DNA from 3 places in the Pseudarthrobacter sp. NS4 genome. Region 1 is predicted to be linked to each of the others. Evidence: riboswitches for the same ligand, from Rfam matches in the RefSeq annotation. Region 1 holds a riboswitch; each other region holds the start of a gene.

The links. A riboswitch is a leader RNA that binds a small molecule or an ion and turns the genes downstream of it on or off. The one in region 1 is predicted to bind thiamine pyrophosphate.
Region 2: it holds a riboswitch for thiamine pyrophosphate, as region 1 does, so the genes downstream of both, thiC (phosphomethylpyrimidine synthase ThiC) here and NXY83_RS19460 (ECF transporter S component) in region 1, are expected to answer to the same signal.
Region 3: it holds a riboswitch for thiamine pyrophosphate, as region 1 does, so the genes downstream of both, thiD (bifunctional hydroxymethylpyrimidine kinase/phosphomethylpyrimidine kinase) here and NXY83_RS19460 (ECF transporter S component) in region 1, are expected to answer to the same signal.

Annotation. Positions count from the first base shown of each region.
Region 1 is NZ_CP103288.1:4,140,550-4,148,039, forward strand. Features, by position in the region: gene NXY83_RS19455 (ABC transporter ATP-binding protein) at 1-1,209, opposite strand, end outside; gene NXY83_RS19460 (ECF transporter S component) at 1,209-1,832, opposite strand; TPP riboswitch at 1,895-2,031, opposite strand; gene NXY83_RS19465 (heme-degrading domain-containing protein) at 2,109-2,651, shown strand; gene NXY83_RS19470 (hypothetical protein) at 2,762-2,971, shown strand; gene NXY83_RS19475 (carboxylate-amine ligase) at 2,980-4,122, shown strand; gene NXY83_RS19480 (hypothetical protein) at 4,252-4,464, opposite strand; gene NXY83_RS19485 (DUF4383 domain-containing protein) at 4,727-5,182, shown strand; gene NXY83_RS19490 (iron-containing redox enzyme family protein) at 5,249-6,304, shown strand; gene NXY83_RS19495 (glycosyltransferase) at 6,301-7,416, shown strand; gene NXY83_RS19500 (CDGSH iron-sulfur domain-containing protein) at 7,413-7,490, shown strand, end outside.
Region 2 is NZ_CP103288.1:2,555,120-2,562,609, reverse strand. Features, by position in the region: gene NXY83_RS12125 (alpha/beta fold hydrolase) at 1-390, shown strand, start outside; gene thiC (phosphomethylpyrimidine synthase ThiC) at 462-2,297, opposite strand; TPP riboswitch at 2,292-2,399, opposite strand; gene NXY83_RS12115 (amidohydrolase family protein) at 2,478-3,560, shown strand; gene NXY83_RS12110 (VOC family protein) at 3,666-4,541, shown strand; gene NXY83_RS12105 (hypothetical protein) at 4,632-5,072, shown strand; gene rpsP (30S ribosomal protein S16) at 5,276-5,686, shown strand; gene NXY83_RS12095 (RNA-binding protein) at 5,688-5,930, shown strand; gene rimM (ribosome maturation factor RimM) at 6,037-6,582, shown strand; gene trmD (tRNA (guanosine(37)-N1)-methyltransferase TrmD) at 6,583-7,380, shown strand.
Region 3 is NZ_CP103288.1:2,471,622-2,479,111, forward strand. Features, by position in the region: gene obgE (GTPase ObgE) at 1-1,564, opposite strand, end outside; gene rpmA (50S ribosomal protein L27) at 1,682-1,945, opposite strand; gene rplU (50S ribosomal protein L21) at 2,007-2,315, opposite strand; gene thiD (bifunctional hydroxymethylpyrimidine kinase/phosphomethylpyrimidine kinase) at 2,613-4,133, opposite strand; TPP riboswitch at 4,141-4,238, opposite strand; gene NXY83_RS11690 (Rne/Rng family ribonuclease) at 4,396-7,490, opposite strand, start outside.

The DNA of each region.
Region 1 (7,490 bases):
CAGCACCTTGCCGGTGACGAACTGGTGCTCGGGTTCCTGGAACACTGTGCCCACCCGTTCGATCAGTTGCTCGGCCTTCCATGCGTAAGGGTCTATTCCCGCTCCCCGGCTCAGGTCCAGGGTGGCTGAGACGTTGCCGGCAACCGGCGCCAGGAGTCCCGCGAGGGTCAGGGCGAAGGTTGATTTTCCTGCCCCGTTCGGCCCGGTAACCGCGAGCGCCTGCCCGGCCCGCACTTGCGCGCAAATGTCTTCCTGTACAGGGACCGGCGGAATTTTGCGGAGCCCCCTGCGCCGCGGACGTTCACGGGACACGGCCAGTTTCTCCGCGGCCAGCAGGATATTTCCAGCCCCAGGACCGGAAAGCCCGGGGGACGGATGCACCGCCCGGGCACGGGTGGCCGGAACGTACCCGGGAACCCACACCCCGGCGGCCATCAGCAGGCTCCGGGCCTCGCTCAGCACCTGGTCCGGCGGCCCGTCCAGCAGCACGGCAGGATCAGAGGCGGAACCGGGCTGCAGGACCACAATCCGGTCCACCAGGTCCTTCCATACGGATACCCGGTGCTCCACCACAACCAGCGTTGCGCCGGTCTTGTCCAGGCAGCGCCCCACGGCGTCGCGGACCTCCAGCACCCCCGCCGGATCAAGGTTGGCGGTGGGCTCATCCAGGAGGATCAGCCCGGGCCGCATCGCAAGGATTCCCGCCAGCGCCAACCGCTGTTTCTGCCCCCCGGACAGTGCCGACGTCGGATGGTCCAGCGGCAGGTGGGCAAGCCCGACGTCGGCCAGTGCCTCATGCACGCGGGTCCAGATGGCGTCGCGCGGCACGGCGAGGTTTTCCGCCCCGAAGGCGACGTCGTCCCCCACCCTGGAGAGGACCACTTGTGTTTCGGGGTCCTGCTGCATCAGCCCGGCCCGGCCGCGCTGCCCGCGGGGGGAACCGCCGTCGACCAGCAGCGAACCCGACTCATCCGAATCGCCCGCCTCGCCGTCGTCGTTCGCGTCCCCCAAGACCCCGGCCAGGGCATGCAGGAGGGTGGATTTGCCGGCGCCGGAGGGGCCGAGCAGCAGCACCCGCTCCCCCGGCCTGACGTCCAGGTCAAGGGCATTGACCGCGGGCCTGGTGCGGCCGGCGTGCCGCCAGCCCCAGCCGCGGGCGGTGACTGCCGCCGGCCGGACCGCTTCGGACTGGTGGGAATCTGCCTGCATCAGGAGAAGACGGGCTCCGTGGCTGCCTTGCGCGAGGCGAAGGAGCTCAGCACGCCGGTCTTCGCCAGTCCGCGGGTGGCGATCCAGGACAGGGCACCAGCGATGACCGCTCCGGAAATCGCGGTGAACACGATGTACGCCAGCTTGTCGCCGCCGGAGTAGGCGATGTTCCAGCCCCATGGCGCGAAGGAGTCGTTCAGGCCGCAGAAGAAGCCGGCCGCAGCACCGGCGAGCAGTGAAACGGGCAGGTTGAACTTCTTGTACACGAAGATCGCGAAGATGATCTCTGCGCCGAGGCCCTGGACAAGGCCGGAGAACAGCACGGATGCGCCGTACTGCGAGCCCATGAGGAGCTCCCCGGTGGCTGCAACGGTCTCGCAGAACAGTGCCGCGCCGGGCTTGCGGATGATGAGCATGCCCAGCACCGCCGGGATCATCCAGCCGCCGGCGATCAGGCCGGTCAGGGGCGGGTAAACGGCGTTCATCGGCGCAGACACTGCGGCCGCGCCCTGCGACCAGGCCCAAAAGATAACGCCACCGGCGATGGCGATCAGGGCCGCCACCACAATGTCCACGACACGCCAGGACTTACGGGTGGTCTTCTTGATTGATGTAGTGCTCATGTGATCCTCCTGGGAAACAGGAGGGGAAAGCGCGGCAAGCGGCACTTACTGCCGTTGCCGAACACTTCGAGAACTCGACTCCCTTGCGCCGGTACTAACCGGATCAGGTTCGAGGGTCTGCGGCTGTCCGCACTCTCAGCGCCCACCTGCGGTCCCTGGCCTGGCCAGTGCCGACGGCGGCGCTCCCCTGTCGTTAAGTGATGCTTGGTTGGTTGGGCGAAACTGCCCTGTTGGGCGTGGTCCAGTTTATACCCGGAGAGGGGTAGATTGTGGGCCATGACTGCCAATCCACCGCATGTGACTTACTTTGATCCGGACTCCGATGCCGCGCAGCCTGAGGGGTCGCTGGAAGCCCTCATCGGCCGTATCGAGGCGGAAATCCGCGAGCTCCAGTTCCCCGGCTTCTCGCTGGACGATTCGCTGAACCTTGGCCTTCTCCTCGTGGAGCTCGGCAAGGAGCGCGGATTACCCATCGCAATCGACATCACCAAGGGGGAACAGGTCCTGTTCCACGTGGCCTTGCCCGGCGCCACACCAGACAACGAACACTGGATCCGGGCAAAGCAGCGTACCGCCGCCCGGTACGAAGTACCCTCGCTTCTTGTGGGTTTGCGTGGCCGGCTCCGGGGCGGCCGGATCGAAGACCAGGGGTGGTTTGATCAAACCCGCTACGCCGCGCACGGCGGGTCCTTCCCGCTCTACGTCACGGGCGTAGGCGCAGTAGCCACCGTCACTGTTTCCGGCCTGCCCCAGGTGCAGGACCACGACCTGGTGGTGGAGGCCCTGCGCGAAATCCTCCGGCCGGGCGCCGAGGACTAGGCGCGCCGGGCAGTCCGGAGTTCCCGACTGTACCGGCTATGGACACTCCCGCGCGCGCGGGAGTACATTCGAGGCGAATGGCGGCATTTCCAGACCAGGAGGGCACAGTCATGACCGGACCAGCAACGGGGAACCAGGTCCGGGCGGCAGTGGACAAAGCCTGGGATGAAATGATCTTCATCGGCCCGGACCATCCCTACTATCCTTTGTTTGCCGAACTGGTGTCAGCCATCGGCAAGGCGTGGCAGCAGGGGTACGAGCACGGCCGCGGCGGCGGACAGCATGTGAATCCCTATGCCTGGAGCGGGCCGGAAGGCTAGTGGGGGCCGTGCGGACTTTCGGGGTGGAGGAAGAGTTCCTGCTTGTTGATGCCCGCACCGGAAACCACGCACCCGTGGCTGGTGATTTCCTGCTGGAAGCCCCTCACCCGGCCGCGTCGAAACAGCCGCCGACCGAAGGTGAATCACGTACGAAGGCCACCAAACGGAAGACCAGCCTTACAGCGGAGGTCCAGCGCGAGCAGGTGGAGGCGGTCTCAGCGCCTTTCACCGATCTCGGGGACCTGGCGGCTGCACTGCGGATGGGGCGCGCCGAAGCGGACCGGCAGGCAGCCTCGTTCGGTGCACGCGCCGTAGCCTTGGGCACCTCCCCCTTGGCCAGCCTGCCCCATACCCAAAGCCAGGCCCGCTACCAGGCCATGGAAGAGCGGTTTGGGCTGATCCTGCGGGAGCAGCTGATGTGTGGGTTTCACATCCACGTCTCGGTTGAGTCGGATGAGGAGGGCGTGGCCGTCCTGGACCGCATCCGGGTCTGGCTTCCAGTCCTTATTGCCTTGTCCGCGAATTCGCCTTACTGGCACGGGCAGGACACCGGCTATGCCAGCTTCCGCTACCAGGTGTGGCGGCGCTGGCCCACTGCCGGACCTACCGGAATTTTCGGGTCGGCGGCCGCTTACCGGAACCTGCTGGACATGCTGCTCTCCTGCAATGTCCTCCTGGACAGGGCAATGATCTATTTTGATGCGCGCCTGTCTTCCACCTTTCCCACCGTGGAGATCCGGGTTCCGGATGTCTGCCTGAAGGCTGGCCATGCCATTGCCATCGCGGCCGTGGCCCGTGCCCTGGTGGAAACTGCAGCCAGGGAATGGTCCCGGGGGTTGCCGCCGGCGAGGATCCCCGTCGAGATGATCCGGCTGGCGTCCTGGCGGGCCAGCCGCTTTGGCATGGAGGACGACCTGATCCACCCTGTCCGTAACCGGCCAATGCCTGCGGCCGAATGCGTCGCTGCACTGCTCGCGCATGTAGCTCCCGTCCTGGCAGAAACGGGGGACGCTGAGCTTGTTGACGAGGGAGTGCGGGAGATCCTTCGGGAAGGGACGGGGGCCCAGCTGCAGCGGGCGGCCTTTGGCAGGTCAGGAAAGCTCCGCGACGTCATCCTGCAGGCTGCCGAAACCACAATCAGCGGCTGCTGACCAGCCGGTATGACCGGCTGCGCCGCTCAAGGAGCAGTGACACGCAACTGTCTGCATTCCGTCCATGGCGGTCAGGAAGGGCCCTCCTGGAAACTGTTCTGCAGTTCGTCCATGGCCTTGGCGGTCTGGTCACTGCCCGCCACTGTGGTCGCTTTCCTGCGCCGGAACAGCGACGCCGCAAGCTACGGGCAGGGCGGGGGATGAAAGGCTACGGGCAGCTACGGCGGCCAACTCAGCCAGGAAGGCCTCGACGTCGGAACTCTCCAGGACCAGATCCTGCAGGTCGTGGAAGTAGCGCGGGGCGCTGTGGGGATGGTTGGTAGTGAAATTCCCGGGAACCATGGCGGAACTCCGATGGACTGGTCGCCACGGGTTGCACACGGGGACGGGGTGCCGCGTCCTGCCAAACGGTTCTCATCCCAGCCTACTGGCCCTTTTCAGCGGTGGGCGCAGTTTGCCCTACCCGGGTTCCGCTGTCAGGCTCGGCATAATCCCTTGGGCGCCGCAGGGTCAGTGGCCGGGCCGGCCGGGAAACAAAGGCTACTTAGCTTTTATTAGTAATCATGCTTACTATGTTGTCTCACGGCGCGAAGGAGTACAGGACATGGCAGTCACCACCCGCGTAACGGGCGTCCGAACCGCCCTGCAGTGGGCTGCCCTGGCCGCAGGCGCCGTGTTTCTGCTCGCAGGCATCCTGGGATTCGTCCCGGGGGTCACGGAAAACACTGGTTCCCTTGGCTTCGCAGGACCCGGAACAGGGGCCCTGCTGTTGGGAATCTTCCAGGTATCCGTTCTCCATAACCTTGTCCATGGCCTCTACGGCGCTGCGGGCGTATTCATGGCACGCACCCACCGGCACGCCAGGAACTTCCTCATCTACGGCGGGGTCATCTACCTGGTCCTCTGGGTGTATGGGCTCCTCATTGGAGACAACACACCCGCAAACTTCATCCCCCAGAACAGTGCGGACAACTGGCTGCACCTCGTCCTGGGCCTGGCCATGATTGCCCTGGCCATCCTGCTGTCCCCCCGCACTGCCCCCGGCGGCCGGGAAAACTGACGGCTTTCAACGGCCGTCAGCGCAGACGGCACCGCACCAGCAACCGCCCTGAGATCAAGGAGCACCATGAAAATCCCGGAACCGAGAGGTCCCATCAGCAGCGCCCTATTCGGGGTTTTGTCGGGACAACCCGGCAGTTCCCAGGAGTCCCTTGACGAGCTGCGGCGGCTGGTCACCGGACAGCTGGCCCGTACTGCCGACATCATCGCCGATGACGATGTGCAGCTGGCCCTCTTCTGTCTCTACGAGCTGCACTACTCCGGCCTGGAAAGCGTGCAGGATGAGTGGGAATGGGAGCCCGGACTGATCCGGGTCCGCCAGTTGCTGGAGAAGCCGTTCGAGGCGGCCCTGCGTTCCGCTGCCCAGGAGACTGCCGGTGACCTGGACCTTCCGGCCCGAGCCGACCTGACCAGTGACGCGGTGGCCGATGTCCTGTTCGGCCTCGCGGCCCGGGACACCGGCCCGAGCGTCTCCCGGTTTGTGGCCAGGAAGGCCAGCCTGATGCAACTCAGGGAGTTCCTGATCCACAAGTCCGTGTACCAGCTCAAGGAAGCGGATCCCCATACCTGGGCCATTCCCCGGTTGAGCGGACGGCCGAAAGCGGCGCTGGTGGAAATCCAGGCCGACGAATATGGTGGTGGCCGCCCGGACCGGATGCACAGCGCACTGTTTGCCCGGACCATGCGTGGCCTGGGGATGGATGATCAGTACGGCGCCTATGTCAACGCCGTTCCGGCCATATCCCTCGCGGCCGTTAACCTGATGTCCCTCTGCGGGTTGAACCGGAGGCTGCGCGGTGCCATCACCGGCCACCTGGCCATTTATGAGATGACCTCCTCCCAGCCCAACCGCCTGTACGGCAACGGCTTCCGCCGGCACGGCTTCGATGCGGAGGTAACCCACTATTTCGACGAGCACGTCGAGGCAGATGCCGTCCACGAGCAGATCGCGGGGCGGGACCTGGCAGGGGGCCTGGTGGAGGCCGAGCCCGGACTGTTCGGCGACGTCCTGTTCGGCGCGACGGCGGTGATGGCCATTGACAGCAGGTTGTCCGCCCACCTCCTCGGATCCTGGGAGAATGGCAGGTCTTCGCTCAGGGCGGCAGTGCCCGCGGCAGCATGACCTCCGCACGGCTGGAGGCTGAGTACATCCTTCCCCTGCGCTGGACGGAAGATTCCGGGCTGCCGGAGCTGGTGGCCTACCTGCAACGGCTGGCGGCCTGGATCCCGGTCATTGTGGTGGATGGCTCAAGCCCCGAGCTGTTCGAACGCCACAGGACGCAGTTTCCGCCCACGGTCCGCCACATCCGTCCCGGGAACCAGGCGGATCCTGGCACTCACGCCGCGCAGCACCGCAACGGCAAGGTGGCAGGGGTCATGACAGGCGTGCGTGCCGCCGCGGCGGAGATGCTGGTAATTGCCGACGACGACGTCCGCTACACGCGCACGTCCCTCGCCGCCGTCGTGGGCCATCTGGGCAGGGCGGATGTGGTGCGGCCGCAGAACTACTTCGACCCCCTGCCCTGGCACGCCTGGTGGGATACGTCCCGGACGCTGATCAACCGCGCCTGGTCCGCCGATTTTCCAGGCACCCTGGCGCTGCGCCGAAGCGCATTGCTGGCCACCGACGGCTACGAGCCCGTCCTGTTCGAAAACCTCGAGTTGATCCGCACCGTCAAAGCCGCCGGTGGACGTGAAGTGATTGTGCCGGACCTGTTCGTGGCCCGCCGGCCGCCCGAAGCCAGGCACTTCCTGAAGCAGCGTGTCCGGCAGGCCTATGACGACTTCGCGCAGCCCCGGCGGCTGGCCGCGGAACTCGCCCTGCTCCCGGTCGTCACCGCGGCCGCGTTCCTGCCGGCAAGGACACGCCGGAAGGCCTTCCTGGGACTGGCGGCGGCAGCGGCAGTTGTGGCCGCGACCGGACGGCGGCGCCATAACGGCAGCGCCGTCTTCCCGCTGCGCGCCGTGTGGTTCGCCCCGCTCTGGGCCATGGAACGGGCTGTGTGTATCTGGTGCGCACTCGCCTTTCGGCTGGCCGGAGGTGTGCCGTACGCGGGGGCCAGGCTGAAAACAGCCGCCCACTCGGAAGCTGAACTTCGGCGCCGGCACCACGGCAAACTGGGCGCCTTCCGGCAACAGCAGCCCGGCACCCCGCAAGCCGGCACAGCGCAACCCGACTCCGCACAGGCCGGCACTGCGCAAGCATCTACAACAGCGACAAAGGAGCAGACATGAACCAGGAACCGGCAGAAAGCTCCATAGTGGTATGCCCCGACGGGCCACTCATCGTGCGGGGGGAATTCGAAATC
Region 2 (7,490 bases), 1.6 Mb from region 1:
GCGGCGCATATCGGGCTCATGCAGCCGTTGTTCGATGTCCGGCACCAGCTCAGCGACGAGGACTTCCAGCGGGAGTTTGTACGGCGGGTCTACGCCACGGACCTGCAGGAGCCGGCCACCGTCGAGGAGAGGCGCTCCGCCAGGCGACTGCGGCTCCAGTCGCCCACGTGGGAGGCTCCGCTGCACATCGTTCCGGGCGTCCCCACCCTGGTCCTGACCGGGGGATGGGAGCCACTCTATGAGGAGATTGCCGGTTACCTGCGTGAGACCGGCGCCCTGCACCGCGTTGCCGCGGGAGGACACCGCCCCCACGATTCCCCGGACGGCGACCGCGCCATCCGGGCGTTCATCAGTGAGGTCAGCAGGAGCCAGCCTGCCAGGGCCTCCTGAACCCGGCCAATGCGGAGTTTCCCCCGTCCGGACGGCCCCCAATAGCCGGCCGGACGGGAAACTGATGGCGGCTAACGGCCTCCGGCTGACGGCACGGCCGGTTCCGGCAGATACACCTTGGCGCCCGCGGCCATGAACTCCTGGCTCTTTTCGCGCATCCCGGCCGCCATCTCTGCCAGTGCTGCCTGCGACTCCGCGGACCCGTATTCGTCACGGATATCCTGGCTGATTCGCATGGAGCAGAACTTTGGTCCGCACATCGAGCAGAAATGGGCGGTCTTGGCCGGCTCGGCGGGGAGCGTCTCGTCATGGAAAGCCTCGGCCGTTACCGGGTCCAGGGACAGGGCGAACTGGTCCCGCCAGCGGAACTCGAACCGTGCCTTGGACAACGCGTCATCCCGTTCGTGCGCACCAGGGTGGCCCTTGGCGAGGTCTGCCGCATGCGCGGCGATCTTGTAGGTGATCACGCCTGTCTTCACGTCGTCCTTGTTGGGCAGGCCAAGGTGTTCCTTGGGTGTGACGTAGCACAGCATGGCGGTACCGTACCGGGCGATCTCCGTGGCCCCGATCGCTGACGTGATGTGGTCATATCCCGGAGCCACATCGGTGACCAGTGGCCCCAGCGTGTAGAAGGGTGCTCCCTTGCACAGCTCCTGCTGCCGCTCCACGTTTTCCCGCACCAGGTGGAAGGGAATGTGGCCGGGACCCTCCACCATCACCTGGACATCGTATTTCCAGGCCCGCTGCGTGAGCTCGGCGAGGGTGTCCAGCTCTGCGAACTGCGCGGCGTCGTTGGCATCCGCCGTCGCCCCCGGCCGCAGCCCGTCGCCGAGGGAAAACGCGACGTCGTACTTGGCGAAGATTTCACACAGCTCGTCGAAGTGTGTGTACAGGAAGTTTTCCTCATGGTGCGCCAGGCACCAGCCAGCCATGATGGAACCTCCACGCGATACGATTCCCGTCACGCGGTTGGCGGTCAGCGGAACATACCGGAGCAGGACTCCTGCGTGGACTGTCATGTAGTCGACGCCCTGCTCACATTGCTCAATGACGGTGTCGCGGAAAATTTCCCAAGTCAGCGCGTTGGCTTCCCCGTTGACCTTTTCCAACGCCTGGTAAATCGGCACCGTGCCGATCGGAACCGGGGAGTTGCGGATGATCCATTCCCTGGTGGTGTGGATGTCATCGCCGGTGGACAGGTCCATTACGGTGTCGGCGCCCCACTGGGTTGCCCACTGCAGCTTGTCCACTTCCTCGGCAATCGAACTGGTCACGGCTGAATTGCCGATGTTGGCGTTGATTTTCACCAGGAACGCCTTCCCGATGATCATCGGTTCGGACTCCGGGTGGTTGATGTTGTTGGGAATAATCGCGCGGCCGGCGGCCACCTCACTGCGGACCAACTCCACGTCGCAGCTCTCGCGCAACGCGACGAACCGCATTTCCGGCGTGATGATGCCTTGCCTGGCGTAGTGCATCTGGGTCACGGTTTTGCCTTCGAGGGCGCGGCGGGGCACCGGCCGGGCGCCCTCCCATTCCGCGGAGGCGGCGCCGCGGCGGACAGCCGACCGGCCGTCGTCGAGCAGGTTCCGCTCCCTGCCGCTGTAGGCTTCCGTGTCTCCCCGTCCCAGAATCCATTCCGACCGGAAGGGGCTCAGGCCGCGCACCGGGTCGCTGCCGGGTCCGGCGGTCCGGTACGTCCGGAAAGGGGCGTTGGCTTCCCCATTGGGGGAGGGCTCAAGGGCTATTTCGGTCACAGGGACCCGGATCCCTGACGCCGCATCTTCGATAAAGGCCAATGAGTGCGACTTCAGCGACCGGGTGACCGGAGCTGCCGGGCTTTCACCGGGCAGCCCTTTCCCGGGCTCATCTTGGGCAGGGCTCAGCTGTTCTTTTGGTGTACTCAAGGAATACTCACTTCCTTCGCCGGCATTACCCGGACAGGTTCAACGGTCGCAGGCTGCATCAGCCCGATCTCAGCCCCTGCAGGGGCACCCGTGTGGTCAGGAAGAAAGCTACCACAGCCTTCCGTGAGGGCCTTGTCACATAGCCGGTGCTAGCCTGACTGGCGAGGAAGAGGGAGTCGAATGCCGGAGATTATAGAACTCAGCGGCCCCGTGCTGACCGGGCCGGGAAGCGAGCGGCGGGGCCTGTGGTCCGTTGGCGGGCTGCTGACGTTTACCCGCCCGCAGCAGGCGCCGGACCGAGTGCTGGATGGCTGGGTCCTGCCCGGATTCGTGGACGCGCACTGCCATATCGGACTCGGGCCGGGCGGCCCGGTGGACGCCGCTGCCGCAGAAGACCAGGCCCGGGCCGACCTGGACTCGGGCACCCTGCTCATCCGGGACGCCGGCTCCCCGGCCGACACCCGCTGGATGCAGGGCGGACGGGATTTCCCCGTCCTGATCCGCGCCGGACGGCACATAGCCCGGACACGCCGGTACCTGCGCGGTTTCGCGGACGAGGTGGAACCGGAAAACCTCGTGGAGGCCGTGCGGAAGCAGGCCCGTGACGGCGACGGTTGGGTCAAGCTCGTGGGGGACTGGATCGACCGTGGCGCCGGTGACCTGGCACCCTCGTTCCCTGCCGCCGTCGTCCGGGACGCGGTCCAGGCGGCGCACGACGAAGGCGCCCGCGTGACAGCCCACTGCTTCGCGGAGGACACGCTGGACCAGATGCTGGATGCGGGCATCGACTGCATCGAGCACGCCACCGGGCTTCTGCCACGGCACCTTCCCCGGTTCGCTGAGCAGGGAGTGCCAATTGTCCCGACGCTTATCAACATCGCCACGTTTCCGGCCATCGCCGCGCAGGCACAGCCCAGGTTTCCGCGCTACGCGGCCCACATGCTGGCGCTTTGGGAGCGGCGCATGGAGCGCGTGGCAGAGGCCTACGACGCCGGCGTGAGAATTTTTGCAGGTACGGATGCCGGCAGCGTTATCAGCCACGGCAGGATCGCGGACGAGATCCTGGCCCTGCATACGGCTGGACTGCCGATGACTGCAGCCCTGGACGCCGCCTGCTGGTCCGCCCGGGAGTGGCTTGGCGCCGACAGCCTGCAGGAGGGGGCGCGCGCCGACGTCGTCCTGTTTGCCGAGGATCCCCGGACGACTCCGATGACCATCAGCGAACCCGCCCACGTGGTGCTGGGAGGCCGCGTCATCCGCTGACCTCATGCACTTGGCGAAAGCACTTGGAATAAATTGAAGCTTCAAGTAATTTTAATAGTGACAGGCCGCCTTATTCCGGACGGCCTCCAGCACAGGGAGCGTTCGATGACTGCAGAAGCCACCAGCCAGGATCTTCTTCCGGCCGACCTCACCATGGGCACAGTGATGCTCAAGGTTGGCGACATGAAGCTCATGACCGATTACTACCAGCGTGCCCTCGGCCTTGAGGTTGTGGCCGAGCAGGACGGCGGGCTGTACCTCGGACGCCTGCAGAAGCCGCTGGTCCACCTGGCACCTGCGCCCGGACTGAACCTTCCGGGCAGGGGGGAAGCGGGCCTGTTCCACACGGCACTGCTCTTCGAAGACCAGGCTTCCCTCGCCGCAACCATCGCCACCGCTGCCCAATATGAACCCAGGTCCTTCACCGGCAGCGCCGACCACCTGGTCAGCGAAGCCTTCTACTTCAACGACCCCGAAGGCAACGGCATCGAATTGTACTGGGACCGGCCGCGCAGCAACTGGTCCTGGAACGGCACCGACGTTGTGATGGACAGCCTGGCCCTGCCTCCGCAGAGGTACCTCGAGCAGCACCTCACTGAGAAGTCCCTCGAGGGGCAGCGACAGACCGCGGCAGGAGTGGGCCACGTCCACCTCCAGGTAGGTGACGTGCAGTCCGCGCGCGATTTCTACGTGGGAATCCTCGGGTTCGAAAAGACCGCCGGCTGGCACGGGCAGGCACTGTTCGTCTCCGCGGGCCGCTACCACCACCACATGGCCATGAACGTCTGGAACAGCCGCGGCGCCGGGCCCCGAAAGGACACATTGGGCCTCGGCGAGGTCCTCATCGAGGTGCCCGCGGGGGACGACGTCGGCGCGCTGGCAGACCGCCTCAAAGTCGCCGGGGTGCCGGCCCGCCACACCGGGGCCGAGCTGCGGTTTGAGGACCCCTGGCGCAACAGCATCCGGGTGGCAGTGCGCTGACCCCGGCATTCCCGTACTAGGCTGAAGCCGAACGGCCGGGCGGCAGGCACTGCTCCCGGCCGCACCGTCAACGGAAGAAGGGTACTTCCCATGGGCTTCACCGAGATCTTTGTCGCCACCCATGATGCCGCGCTTAAGCGCGCCGGCGTCCTTGACGAAGGCGGCAGTGCGCCAGCCGGGCAGGCGGTACGGATCCCGGGCATCAGCGATTTCGAAGTTGAACAGCTAGGGGACCTTGCAGGCACTGCGGTGCACGCCGGCGGCGCCGACTACGAGCTGACCATGGTGGACGTGGCAAGCGATTCCCTGCTGGCGGTACCGCCGGCCATGGTCCGCGCGCTTGCCGACCTTCTGACCTATGAAACCGAAGGTGAAGGCAATGTCCTTGACGACGTTGCCGAGCAGTGGGCCGCACAGGACGACATGCCCTTCGATGCGGTCCAGGCGCGGACTTATGTCCAACAGGTCGCTGAACTGGCCGGCGGCGTCGATGATTCTGAACGGACCGGCCTCTACGTCTGGTCGGCCTGAGCGTTCGGGGCCGGCCGTCCCTGGGCCGCCGCCGTGTCAAGTCGAAATCCCGACGCTGATCTGGCACAATAAACAGGTACTCGATCTGCGTGGCCCCTCTCTCCGCGTCCGGATCCTGTCCTTCGAACCCGCAAGTACGGCCCGCCCCACGGGTGCAGAAAGCCGGGTTCACCCCCTTTTCTGAAACAGGAGTGACCACAAAAGTGGCCGTAAAGATTCGCCTTAAGCGCTTTGGCAAAATGCGCGCACCGTACTACCGCATCGTTGTCGCCGACTCACGCACCAAGCGTGACGGCCGCGCCATCGAAGAAATCGGCAAGTACCACCCCACCGAAGAGCCCTCATACATCGAGGTTAACTCCGAGCGTGCACAGTACTGGCTGTCCGTCGGCGCCCAGCCGTCCGAGCAGGTTGCCGCGATCCTGAAGATCACCGGTGACTGGCAGAAGTTCAAGGGCCTGCCGGGTCAGGAAGGCACCCTGAAGACCAAAGCCGGGAAGGAAGCCTTCGTGGCCCCCGAAAAGGGTTCCGTGATCATTCCGGAAGCCATCACCAAGAAGGCATCCAAGACTGACGCCGCCCAGGCCGAAGCAGAGACTACCGAGGCTGAGTAGATTGCTGGCAGACGCGCTGGAGCACCTGGTCCGGGGAATCGTTGATTCCCCGGATGATGTCAAGGTCAGCTCGAAGAGCAACCGCCGCGGGGATACCCTCGAGGTGCGTGTTCATCAGGATGACCTGGGACGGGTGATTGGCCGCCAGGGCCGTACGGCACGCGCGCTGCGCACCGTGGTGGCTGCCCTGGCCGGTGGTGAGCCGGTAAGGGTCGACGTCGTCGACACCGACCGCCGCCGCTGAGCGCTCGGCAACATCAGTTTTTGCTCCGGCCCCTCCACCACCAGGTGGAGGGGCCGGAGTGCTTTTCCCGAACAACCGCAATCCACACATTGGAACAGAGGAACACATGCAGCTTCAGGTGGCCCGCATTGGCAAGCCCCACGGCATCCGCGGGGAAGTCACGGTCCAGGTCCTGACCGACGCCCCTGAGGACCGGTTCGTCCCCGGCACCGAGTTCGTGGTCGAACCCGCGGCCGCGGGGCCCCTGACCGTGAGCAGTGCCCGCTGGAACAAGGACATCCTCCTGCTCGGCTTTGAAGAGATTGAAACGCGCAATGAGGCGGAAACCCTTCGGGGCGTCAAGCTCTTCATCGAAACCGAAGAGCTGGATGAGGACGACGATGAAGGCTGGTACGAACACGAGCTCGTCGGACTCGAGGCCCGCGTCGGCGGCACGGTGGTGGGTAAGGTCACTGCCCTTACCACCATGCCCGTCCAGGACCTGCTGATGGTGACCACCCCGGACGGTGAAGAGATCCTCGTTCCTTTTGTGGAACAGATCGTGCCGGAGGTGAACGTCGAGCAGGGGTACATCCTCCTCACCCCGCCGGACGGACTCTTCGAACTGAATTCCGACGATGCCGCCGATGCCGAACCGGAAGGCAAGCCCTAAATGCGGATCGATGTCGTCAGCATCTTTCCCGAGTACCTGGCACCGCTTGAACTCTCGCTGATCGGCAAGGCCCGGCAGGACGGGATCCTGGACCTCCATGTCCACGACCTCCGCAGCTTCACCACTGACAAGCACCGTTCCGTGGATGACACCCCCTACGGCGGCGGCGCGGGCATGGTGATGAAGCCGGAACCCTGGGCGCAGGCCCTGGCCTCAATTGCCGAAGAGCGGCCCGAAGGAGCGGGCAAGCCTGTCCTGATTGTCCCGTCGCCGGCAGGGGAGCGGTTTACCCAGGCGCTTGCCTACGAGCTCGCGGAAGAAAGTCATCTGGCCTTTGCGTGCGGGCGCTACGAGGGCATCGATGAGCGGGTGATTGAGTGGTCCCGCGAGCACTTCGACGTGCGGCCGGTGAGCCTGGGGGACTATGTCCTTAATGGCGGGGAAGTGGCCGTCCTGGCCATGGTGGAGGCGATTGGCCGGCTGCTGCCCGGCGTAGTGGGCAACCCGGAGTCGCTTGTGGAGGAGTCCCATTCCGACGGGCTCCTGGAATACCCGGTCTACACCAAGCCTGCTGTCTGGCGGGAACGGGAAGTGCCTGCCGTGCTGCTCAGCGGCAATCACGGCAAGATCGCCCAATGGCGCCGGCACGAGCAGTTCCGCCGGACGGCGTCACGCCGCCCGGACCTGCTGGAAGGGTTCGACGCCGGAAGCCTCCCCCGCGCCGACCGCACCGAACTGCACAACCTGGGGTACGACGTCGTCGACGGGAAGCTCGTCCGCCGGCCGGAGGCGACGTAACGCAAGCGCGGGATGTACCTTGCTCCACGGGTCCTGCCCGCAGCTGCCGCTGAGGATTGGCCGTAACCGCTCCGCTGTGGCAAAATTAGACATTGTGTCTGCTGGGTCCG
Region 3 (7,490 bases), 1.7 Mb from region 1:
CACTCTCCTTGAGCGGCTTGGCAACGCGGCGGCTGCTCACGGACTCGGTCCAGATGCCGGCCTTCCGCTCCGCTTCGAGTTCGGCACGTGCGGCGGCCTTTGCGTCCTTGCGTTCCTGCTGTTCGTCGCGCTTCTGGCCACGCGTGGGGCGGTCGCCGATATCGGCGAAACGGACGTCGGTGCCGCGCGGCGACGCCAGGAGTTCGGCGCCGGCCATCATGGTGGGCTCCCAGTCGAAGACGACGCCGTCGTCCTCGCCGATCACCACGGTGTCACCGGGCTTGGCGCCCTGCTTGAACAGTTCGGTCTCCACGCCCAGCTTGGCCAGGCGGTCAGCCAGGTAGCCGATGGCTTCCTCATTGGTGAAGTCGGTCTGCTTGACCCAGCGCACCGGCTTTTCACCAAGCACGCGGAACAGCGGCTCGAGACCTTTTTCCTCCCGGCGGATCTTGAACCCGGCTTCGTTGACCGCGCGGGGCTTGATGACAACGGGCTGGACCTTGGGCGGGGCAGCAGCTACAGCATCACGGGCGGCTTTGACGATCTCGGCCATGGCGAAGCCCAGCTGGCGCAGGCCTTCGTGGCTGGTGGCGGAAATTTCGAAGACGCGGTAGCCGCGGGATTCAAGTTCAGGGCGGACGAACTCCGCCATGTCCTTGCCGTCGGGCAGGTCCACCTTGTTCAGTGCCACCAAGCGGGGGCGGTGGTTCAGCGGAACCACTTCGCCGTCCTGGCCGGCGTAGCTCATGTCCACAGCGTACTTCTCCAGCTCGGCCTCGATGACGGCGAGGTCCGAAAGCGGGTCCCGTTCCGATTCCAGTGTTCCGCAGTCCAGGACGTGCACCAGTGCAGCGCACCGTTCCACGTGGCGCAGGAAGTGGTGGCCCAGGCCCTTGCCCTCGCTGGCGCCCTCGATCAGACCGGGGACATCGGCGATGGTGAAGCGGACGTCGCCGGCCTGGACCACACCAAGGTTGGGGATCAGCGTGGTGAACGGGTAGTCGGCGATCTTGGGCCGGGCCGCTGACATGGCGGCGATGAGGCTCGACTTTCCGGCGGACGGGAAGCCCACCAGTGCAATGTCGGCGATGGACTTCAGTTCCAGGACGATGTCGCTGGATTCGCCCTCGATGCCGAGCAGGGCGAATCCGGGAGCGCGGCGCTTCTGGGAGGAGAGTGCCGCATTGCCAAGTCCGCCGATGCCACCGGCGGCCGCGACGTATTCGGTGCCTTCCCCCACGAGGTCCGCCAGGACTTTTCCGTCCTTGGACTTGACCACTGTGCCGTCGGGAACGGGCAGGATCAGGGTCTCGCCGTTTTTGCCGCCGCGCCAGTCACCCATGCCGGGGCCGCCGTTGGTGGCGTGGCGGTGGGGGGCGTGGTGGTAGTCAAGGAGGGTGGTGGTCTGGTGGTCGACGCGCAGGATGACGTCGCCGCCATTGCCGCCGTTGCCGCCGTCGGGACCGCCCAGCGGCTTGAACTTCTCGCGGTGGACGGAGACGCACCCATGGCCGCCGGTACCGCCGGCTACGTGCAGTACTACCCGGTCTACAAAGCTGGCCACGTGGATCTCCTCAGTGCTGTTTTTCGAGACGCCCAAGGGCGTCAAGTCGATTGTAATGCTGTTAAAAGAACAGTGGAGCGGGCCATCAGGCCCGCTCCACCGCTTTAAGACTTGTTGTTACTCTGCAGCTGCAGCAGCAACGATGTTGACGACGCGGCGACCGCGGCGGGTACCGAATTCAACGGCTCCCGGGGTCAGTGCGAACAGGGTGTCGTCGCCGCCACGGCCAACGCCGGCGCCCGGGTGGAAGTGGGTGCCACGCTGGCGGACGATGATTTCGCCTGCGGAAACTACCTGGCCGCCGAAGCGCTTAACGCCGAGGTACTGAGCGTTGGAATCACGACCGTTGCGAGTGGAGCTCGCGCCCTTTTTATGTGCCATCTGATGTGCCTGCCTCTAAATTCTGGGGAATCTGCTGAAAAACCTGAACAGTAACCGGTGGTTACTGAATGCCAGTGATCTTGACCTTGGTCAGTTCCTGGCGGTGACCCTGGCGCTTCTTGTAACCGGTCTTGTTCTTGAACTTCTGGATGACAATCTTAGGACCGCGGAGGTCCTGGAGGATCTCAGCCGTGACAGTCACCTTGGCCAGGTCGGCAGCGGCGGAGGTGACCTTGTCACCGTCTACCAGGAGCAGCGCGGGCAGCTCAATGGTGCTGCCAGCTCCACCGGCGACGCGGTTGAGGGTAACGAAGTCTCCAACGGAAACCTTCTCTTGGCGGCCGCCTGCGCGGACAATCGCGTACACCACTTGGGAACTCACTTCTCTCGACGTTTATTACAAAATTTGCGTGCGGCGCCCGGCTCTGTAGTGGCTGGGCTTCCGCTGTGCCTCAACGCCGTGGGTTCGCGGGGGAACCCGTGAGCTATCCCCGAAGGGGTCATAACCCAAGTGTTGGCGTAAGCACCGAAGAACTAGACTACGCTAATTTCGTCTTCGGCCGCAAATGAGGCTGGTTCCGGCGCGTTGGCTGTGATAGTAACCACAGGACAACCCGGCGGCGGGACCGCGCCTCACCATACTACCGGCGGAACGGCCCGCAGCCGCTCAGGAGTGGAGCCGCGGCGCGTCGAAGAAGTCCACTTCCAGGCGGCAGGACTGTTTGAAGGCAGTCACCATCTCGGCCCGCTCATCATCCGACGCCTTGCGGCCGGCTCCGTCCACGATGGCGATGGCCTTGCGCGTGGCTTCGGCAAAGTCTGCGTCAGCGTAGGTGCGGAGCCACTCGGCATAGGGGTGGCCCGCCGGTTCGCCAGCGGCAACGAACTGGGCGTGGAGGGTTTTGCCCACTTCGGCATAGAGCCAGAAGCACGGCAGGACCGCGGCCGCCAGCACCGCGTAACTGCCCGATGAGGATGCCGCCAGCAGGTGGTCCACGTAGGACTTGGTAACCGGGCCCAGTTCGGGCCGGACGGGGCGGGTGCTCAGCCAGGACCGGTGCAGCTCAGACTCCACTTCGAGGCACTGCCGGGCGGAGGCAGCCCAGAACAGCTGCTCTGCCTCCGTGGGTGCCAGGGCGCTTGCCCGCGCCAGCACCCGCGAGTACCCGTTGAGGTAGATGGCGTCCTGGGCGAGGTAGTAGGCGAACTCCTGCTCGGGCAGGCTGCCCGAGGCGAGTCCGCGGATGAACTCCAGCGCGTAGATCGCGTTGAGGTCCTCGTCGGCTTCGGCCCGCAGCCGTGCAGCGAAACCTCCGGAATGCGGAACCGGGCGCAGGTGGTGGAAGTGGTGGACGGGCCCGTTGCCTGTTCCCACCTCCAGACCTTCGGAAGCTTCGAGCGCGGCTGCCAGCCATGGCTTCACTTCCCGCAGCGACGCCTCCCAGTCCCCCAGCCGCGCCTGCACCGTTGCCATCGCCGATGAGAGGGAACAGCCGGTGCCGTGGCTGTTGCGCGTTGCCACCCGCTCCCCCGGCACCTCGACTACTTCGGCGCCCAGCATGCCGGTGGTGTTGACCAGCGCATCCGGGCATTCCGTCCCGTCCAGGTGGCCTCCCTTGACCAGCACTGTAGTTCCGGTGGCTGCAGCGAGGCGCCTCCCCTGCTCGAGCGCCCCTGCCCAGGAGTCCTGCAGGTCTTCGCCTACCAGCATGGCGAGTTCGGCCAGGTTGGGGGTAATGAGGTGGGCGAGCGGCAGCAGGTCGCGCAGCGCCGCTTCGGCGGACTCCTGCAGCAGCCGGTCACCGCTGGTGGCGACCATCACCGGGTCGAGGACCACGACGGCGGGGCGCACCTTTTCGAGCCACTTGCGGACAGCTGCGATGACATCGGCGTCGCCCAGCATGCCAATTTTTACCGCGTCGATGCTGATGTCATCACTGATGGCGTCCAGCTGTCCTGTGAGGAAGGACGCCGGCGGGACGTGGACCGCCGTCACGCCGCGGGTGTTCTGGGCCGTGAGGGCGGTAATGGCGGCCATGCCGTATCCCCCGTGCGCGGCAATGCTTTTCAGGTCCGCCTGGATACCGGCGCCGCCGGACGGGTCCGATCCCGCAATGGAAAGGACACGGGGCACGTCCCGGCCCGTTCCCGGTTGGGCAGGCGTGGCCTGGAGAGCTTCCACGGGCATAACAAGAGTTGTAGACAAGAGACATCCCTTCGCCGGTACTAGCCGGACAGGTTCAACGGGTGTGGATCTCAGCCGGCCCTTCGCGCGGCACCCCGTGTCGGTTCCCCAGCCTAGCTTTTTTCGCGGTGGCAGGCGCAAGGTGACACATTGCGACCGGATGCCCTGCCCTTAAGTCCCGATGCCGTTTGACCCTTTGTTGCCGTTTAACGCAGGATGCCCGGCCTGCCACTGCTTGTGGCTGGCCGGGCATCGACGGGTTCCCCTAAAGCTCGGAGGCAGGAACTCCAACCCCCAGGATGATGGGCGCCTCGGCCGGCTTGGCGGCAGCGGCCTTGTCGGCACCCGAGGCGGTGGCCGGTTCCGGCGCCTTGGCAGCGTGCGAGTGTCCTGTGCTTGGTGCCGGTGCCTTCTCGTGCTGCTGGACGGACGTCTCGTTGGCGGCACCCTGCGCCCGGCTTGCGCTGCGGTTGCGCCGCGGCCTGCGCTGACGGGACTGCTCAACAGTGTGGTCGGACCAGTCCTTCTCCACTGCTGCGGGGACGGACTGCTGCTGGGCCTTGGCCGGTTCCGGTGTGGAAACCTGGGATTCCGGCTGTTCTGCCGGGGTTCCGACGGCGGGAGCAGGCTCGCCCAGATGGGCAAACGCTTCTGCCAGCCGGTCCAAAGTGAGGGCCGGTTCCGCCTGCTGCCCTTCCGCGTGCTCGACGAACGGCAGGACTACCTTCTCTCCGCCAAACGTCAGGACAGCAGCGGGCCGTGAGGAGGCATCGGCGTCGTGCTTCTCCGCTTCAGCCGGCGTGGCAGGCTGGACAGGCTGCACCTGCCGGGCAGCCGCCACCTCGTCGTCGTGCAGGTGCGCCGCGTGGGCAGCGGCAGCAATGTTGGCCAGCGCCAGCCTGGTGGCTTCCGCTTTTGCATGGCGTTCGGCGTCTGACGGGTCCGGGTGGACGGTGTGCACGTGCACGGCGGCGGCAGCCGGGGCAGCATCAGGCTGCTGGCCGCCGCGTCCGCGCCGGCGCTTGCGGTCCTGACGGACACCGGGCTGGTTGCTGTCGGTCCGCTGGCCCTCGCTGCGGTGTCCTTCAGCACGGGCATCAGGGCGGCTGTCGGTACGCTGCACGTGGTGCTCGGCTGCAACGATGTTGGCGCGGCGGTGCTCCACCGGATCATCGTGGGTGACCACGCCGCGCCCGGCGCAGGCCTCGCACTGCTCCCCGAAAACCTCCAGGAGCCCGGTACCCATGCGCTTGCGGGTCATCTGGACCAGGCCCAGGGACGTGACTTCGGCAACCTGGTGCTTGGTGCGGTCGCGGCCCAGGCATTCGACCATGCGGCGCAGGACCAGGTCCCGGTTGGATTCAAGGACCATGTCGATGAAGTCGATCACGATGATGCCGCCGATGTCGCGGAGGCGGAGCTGGCGCACCACTTCCTCGGCAGCTTCGAGGTTGTTCTTGGTGACTGTTTCCTCGAGGTTGCCGCCGCTGCCGGTGAACTTGCCGGTGTTCACGTCCACCACTGTCATGGCTTCGGTCCGGTCGATGACCAGCGAACCGCCGGAAGGCAGGAAGACCTTGCGTTCCAGAGCCTTGTGGATCTGCTCGTCAATCCGCCAGGCCGCGAAGATGTCCTGGTCCTTGGTCCACTTCTCGAGGCGGCCCACGAGGTCCGGGGCCACGTAGGTGACGTAGGCCTCGATGGTGTCCCAGGCTTCTTCGCCGGAAACGATCAGCTTGGAGAAATCCTCGTTAAAGACGTCACGGACCACCTTGATGGTGAGGTCGGGTTCGCCGTACAACAGTTCCGGGGCCAGGACCTTGGTGGAGGTGGACTGGCTTTCGATGCCTTCCCACTGGGCACGCAGCCGGTTGATGTCGTGCGTCAGCTCTTCCTCGGACGCTCCCTCGGCGGCGGTGCGGACAATGACGCCTGCCTGCTCCGGGAGACGGTCCTTGAGGATGCGCTTGAGGCGGTTGCGTTCGACGTCGGGCAGCTTCCGGGAGATGCCCGTCATGGAACCGCCGGGAACATACACGAGGTAGCGGCCCGGCAGCGAGATCTGGCTGGTGAGGCGGGCGCCCTTGTGGCCGACGGGGTCCTTGGTTACCTGGACCAGGACGGTATCGCCGGATTTGAGGGCGTTTTCGATGCGGCGCTGCTTACCTTCGAGGTTGACGGCCTCCCAGTTCACCTCGCCGGCGTACAGGACGGCGTTGCGGCCACGTCCGATGTCAACGAAGGCTGCCTCCATGGAGGGCAGCACGTTCTGGACCTTGCCCAGGTAAACGTTGCCGATCAGCGAATCCTGCTGGGTCTTGGACACGAAGTGTTCGGCCAGGACGCCGTCCTCAAGGACGGCAATCTGGATTCTGTCGTCGCGCTGCCGGACGATCATCTGGCGGTCAACCGATTCGCGGCGGGCCAGGAACTCTGCCTCGGTGATGACGGTGCGGCGGCGTCCGGTGTCGCGGGACTCGCGCCGGCGCTGCTTCTTCGCCTCCAGGCGGGTTGAACCCTTGACGCTGGTGACCCGGTTGCTGACGGCAGGTTCGCTGACCGCGCGCGGCGCGCGGACACGGGTCACGGTGTTGGGCGGGTCGTCATTCCCGCCGCCGGTCAGCTCAAGGTCCTGGTCGCCACGACGGCGGCGGCGACGGCGGCGGGACGTGACGCCTTCTTCCAGCTGCCCGGCCTGCTCTTCGTCGGCCTCGTCAGCGGAAATGTCTTCAGTATCGCTGTCGGTTCCAGCCTCCACGTCACGCTCGTCGGCGCGGCCGCGGTTCCGGCGGCCACGGCCCCGGCGCCTGCGGCGGCTGGCGGAATCCTCGGCGTCGCCGTCTTCGGCGTCGTCCTCTTCAGGCTCTTCGGCGGCGGCTGCCGCGGGGCGCACCACGGTACTGAGGTCCGGGGCCTGGAACAGTACGGAGGTGGGGGAAGCAGGTTCCATGAACAGGGAGCCGAACGGGCTGGCGGCCGCGGGCGCCGCTGCGGCAGGTGCGGTTTCCTCTTCGGCCCCGGGATCTTCTTCGGCCCCGGCTTCCGGGGCGCCGGCCTCGGGGGCAACGGCTTCCGGGGCAGTCTTCGACGGCGCCTGGCCGGCTTCAGGGGCTGCAGAGGCCCCGGACGGCACCTCCACTGCCGGAGCGGCATCCGGGGCTTCCGTCACCGCGTCCGCCACGACGGGCGTTTCCTGCTCCGCGGGAACGGCATCAGCCGCTGCCGTGTCAGCTTCCCGGGCCGGTGCGGAGGTTTTGCGGGTGGCAACACGACGGCGGCGGACCGCCTTGGTTTCGGCTTCCGCCTCGGGGGCAGCCACGGGCGGCGCGCTCTCTTCGGCTCCGGCGGCAGTATCTGCAG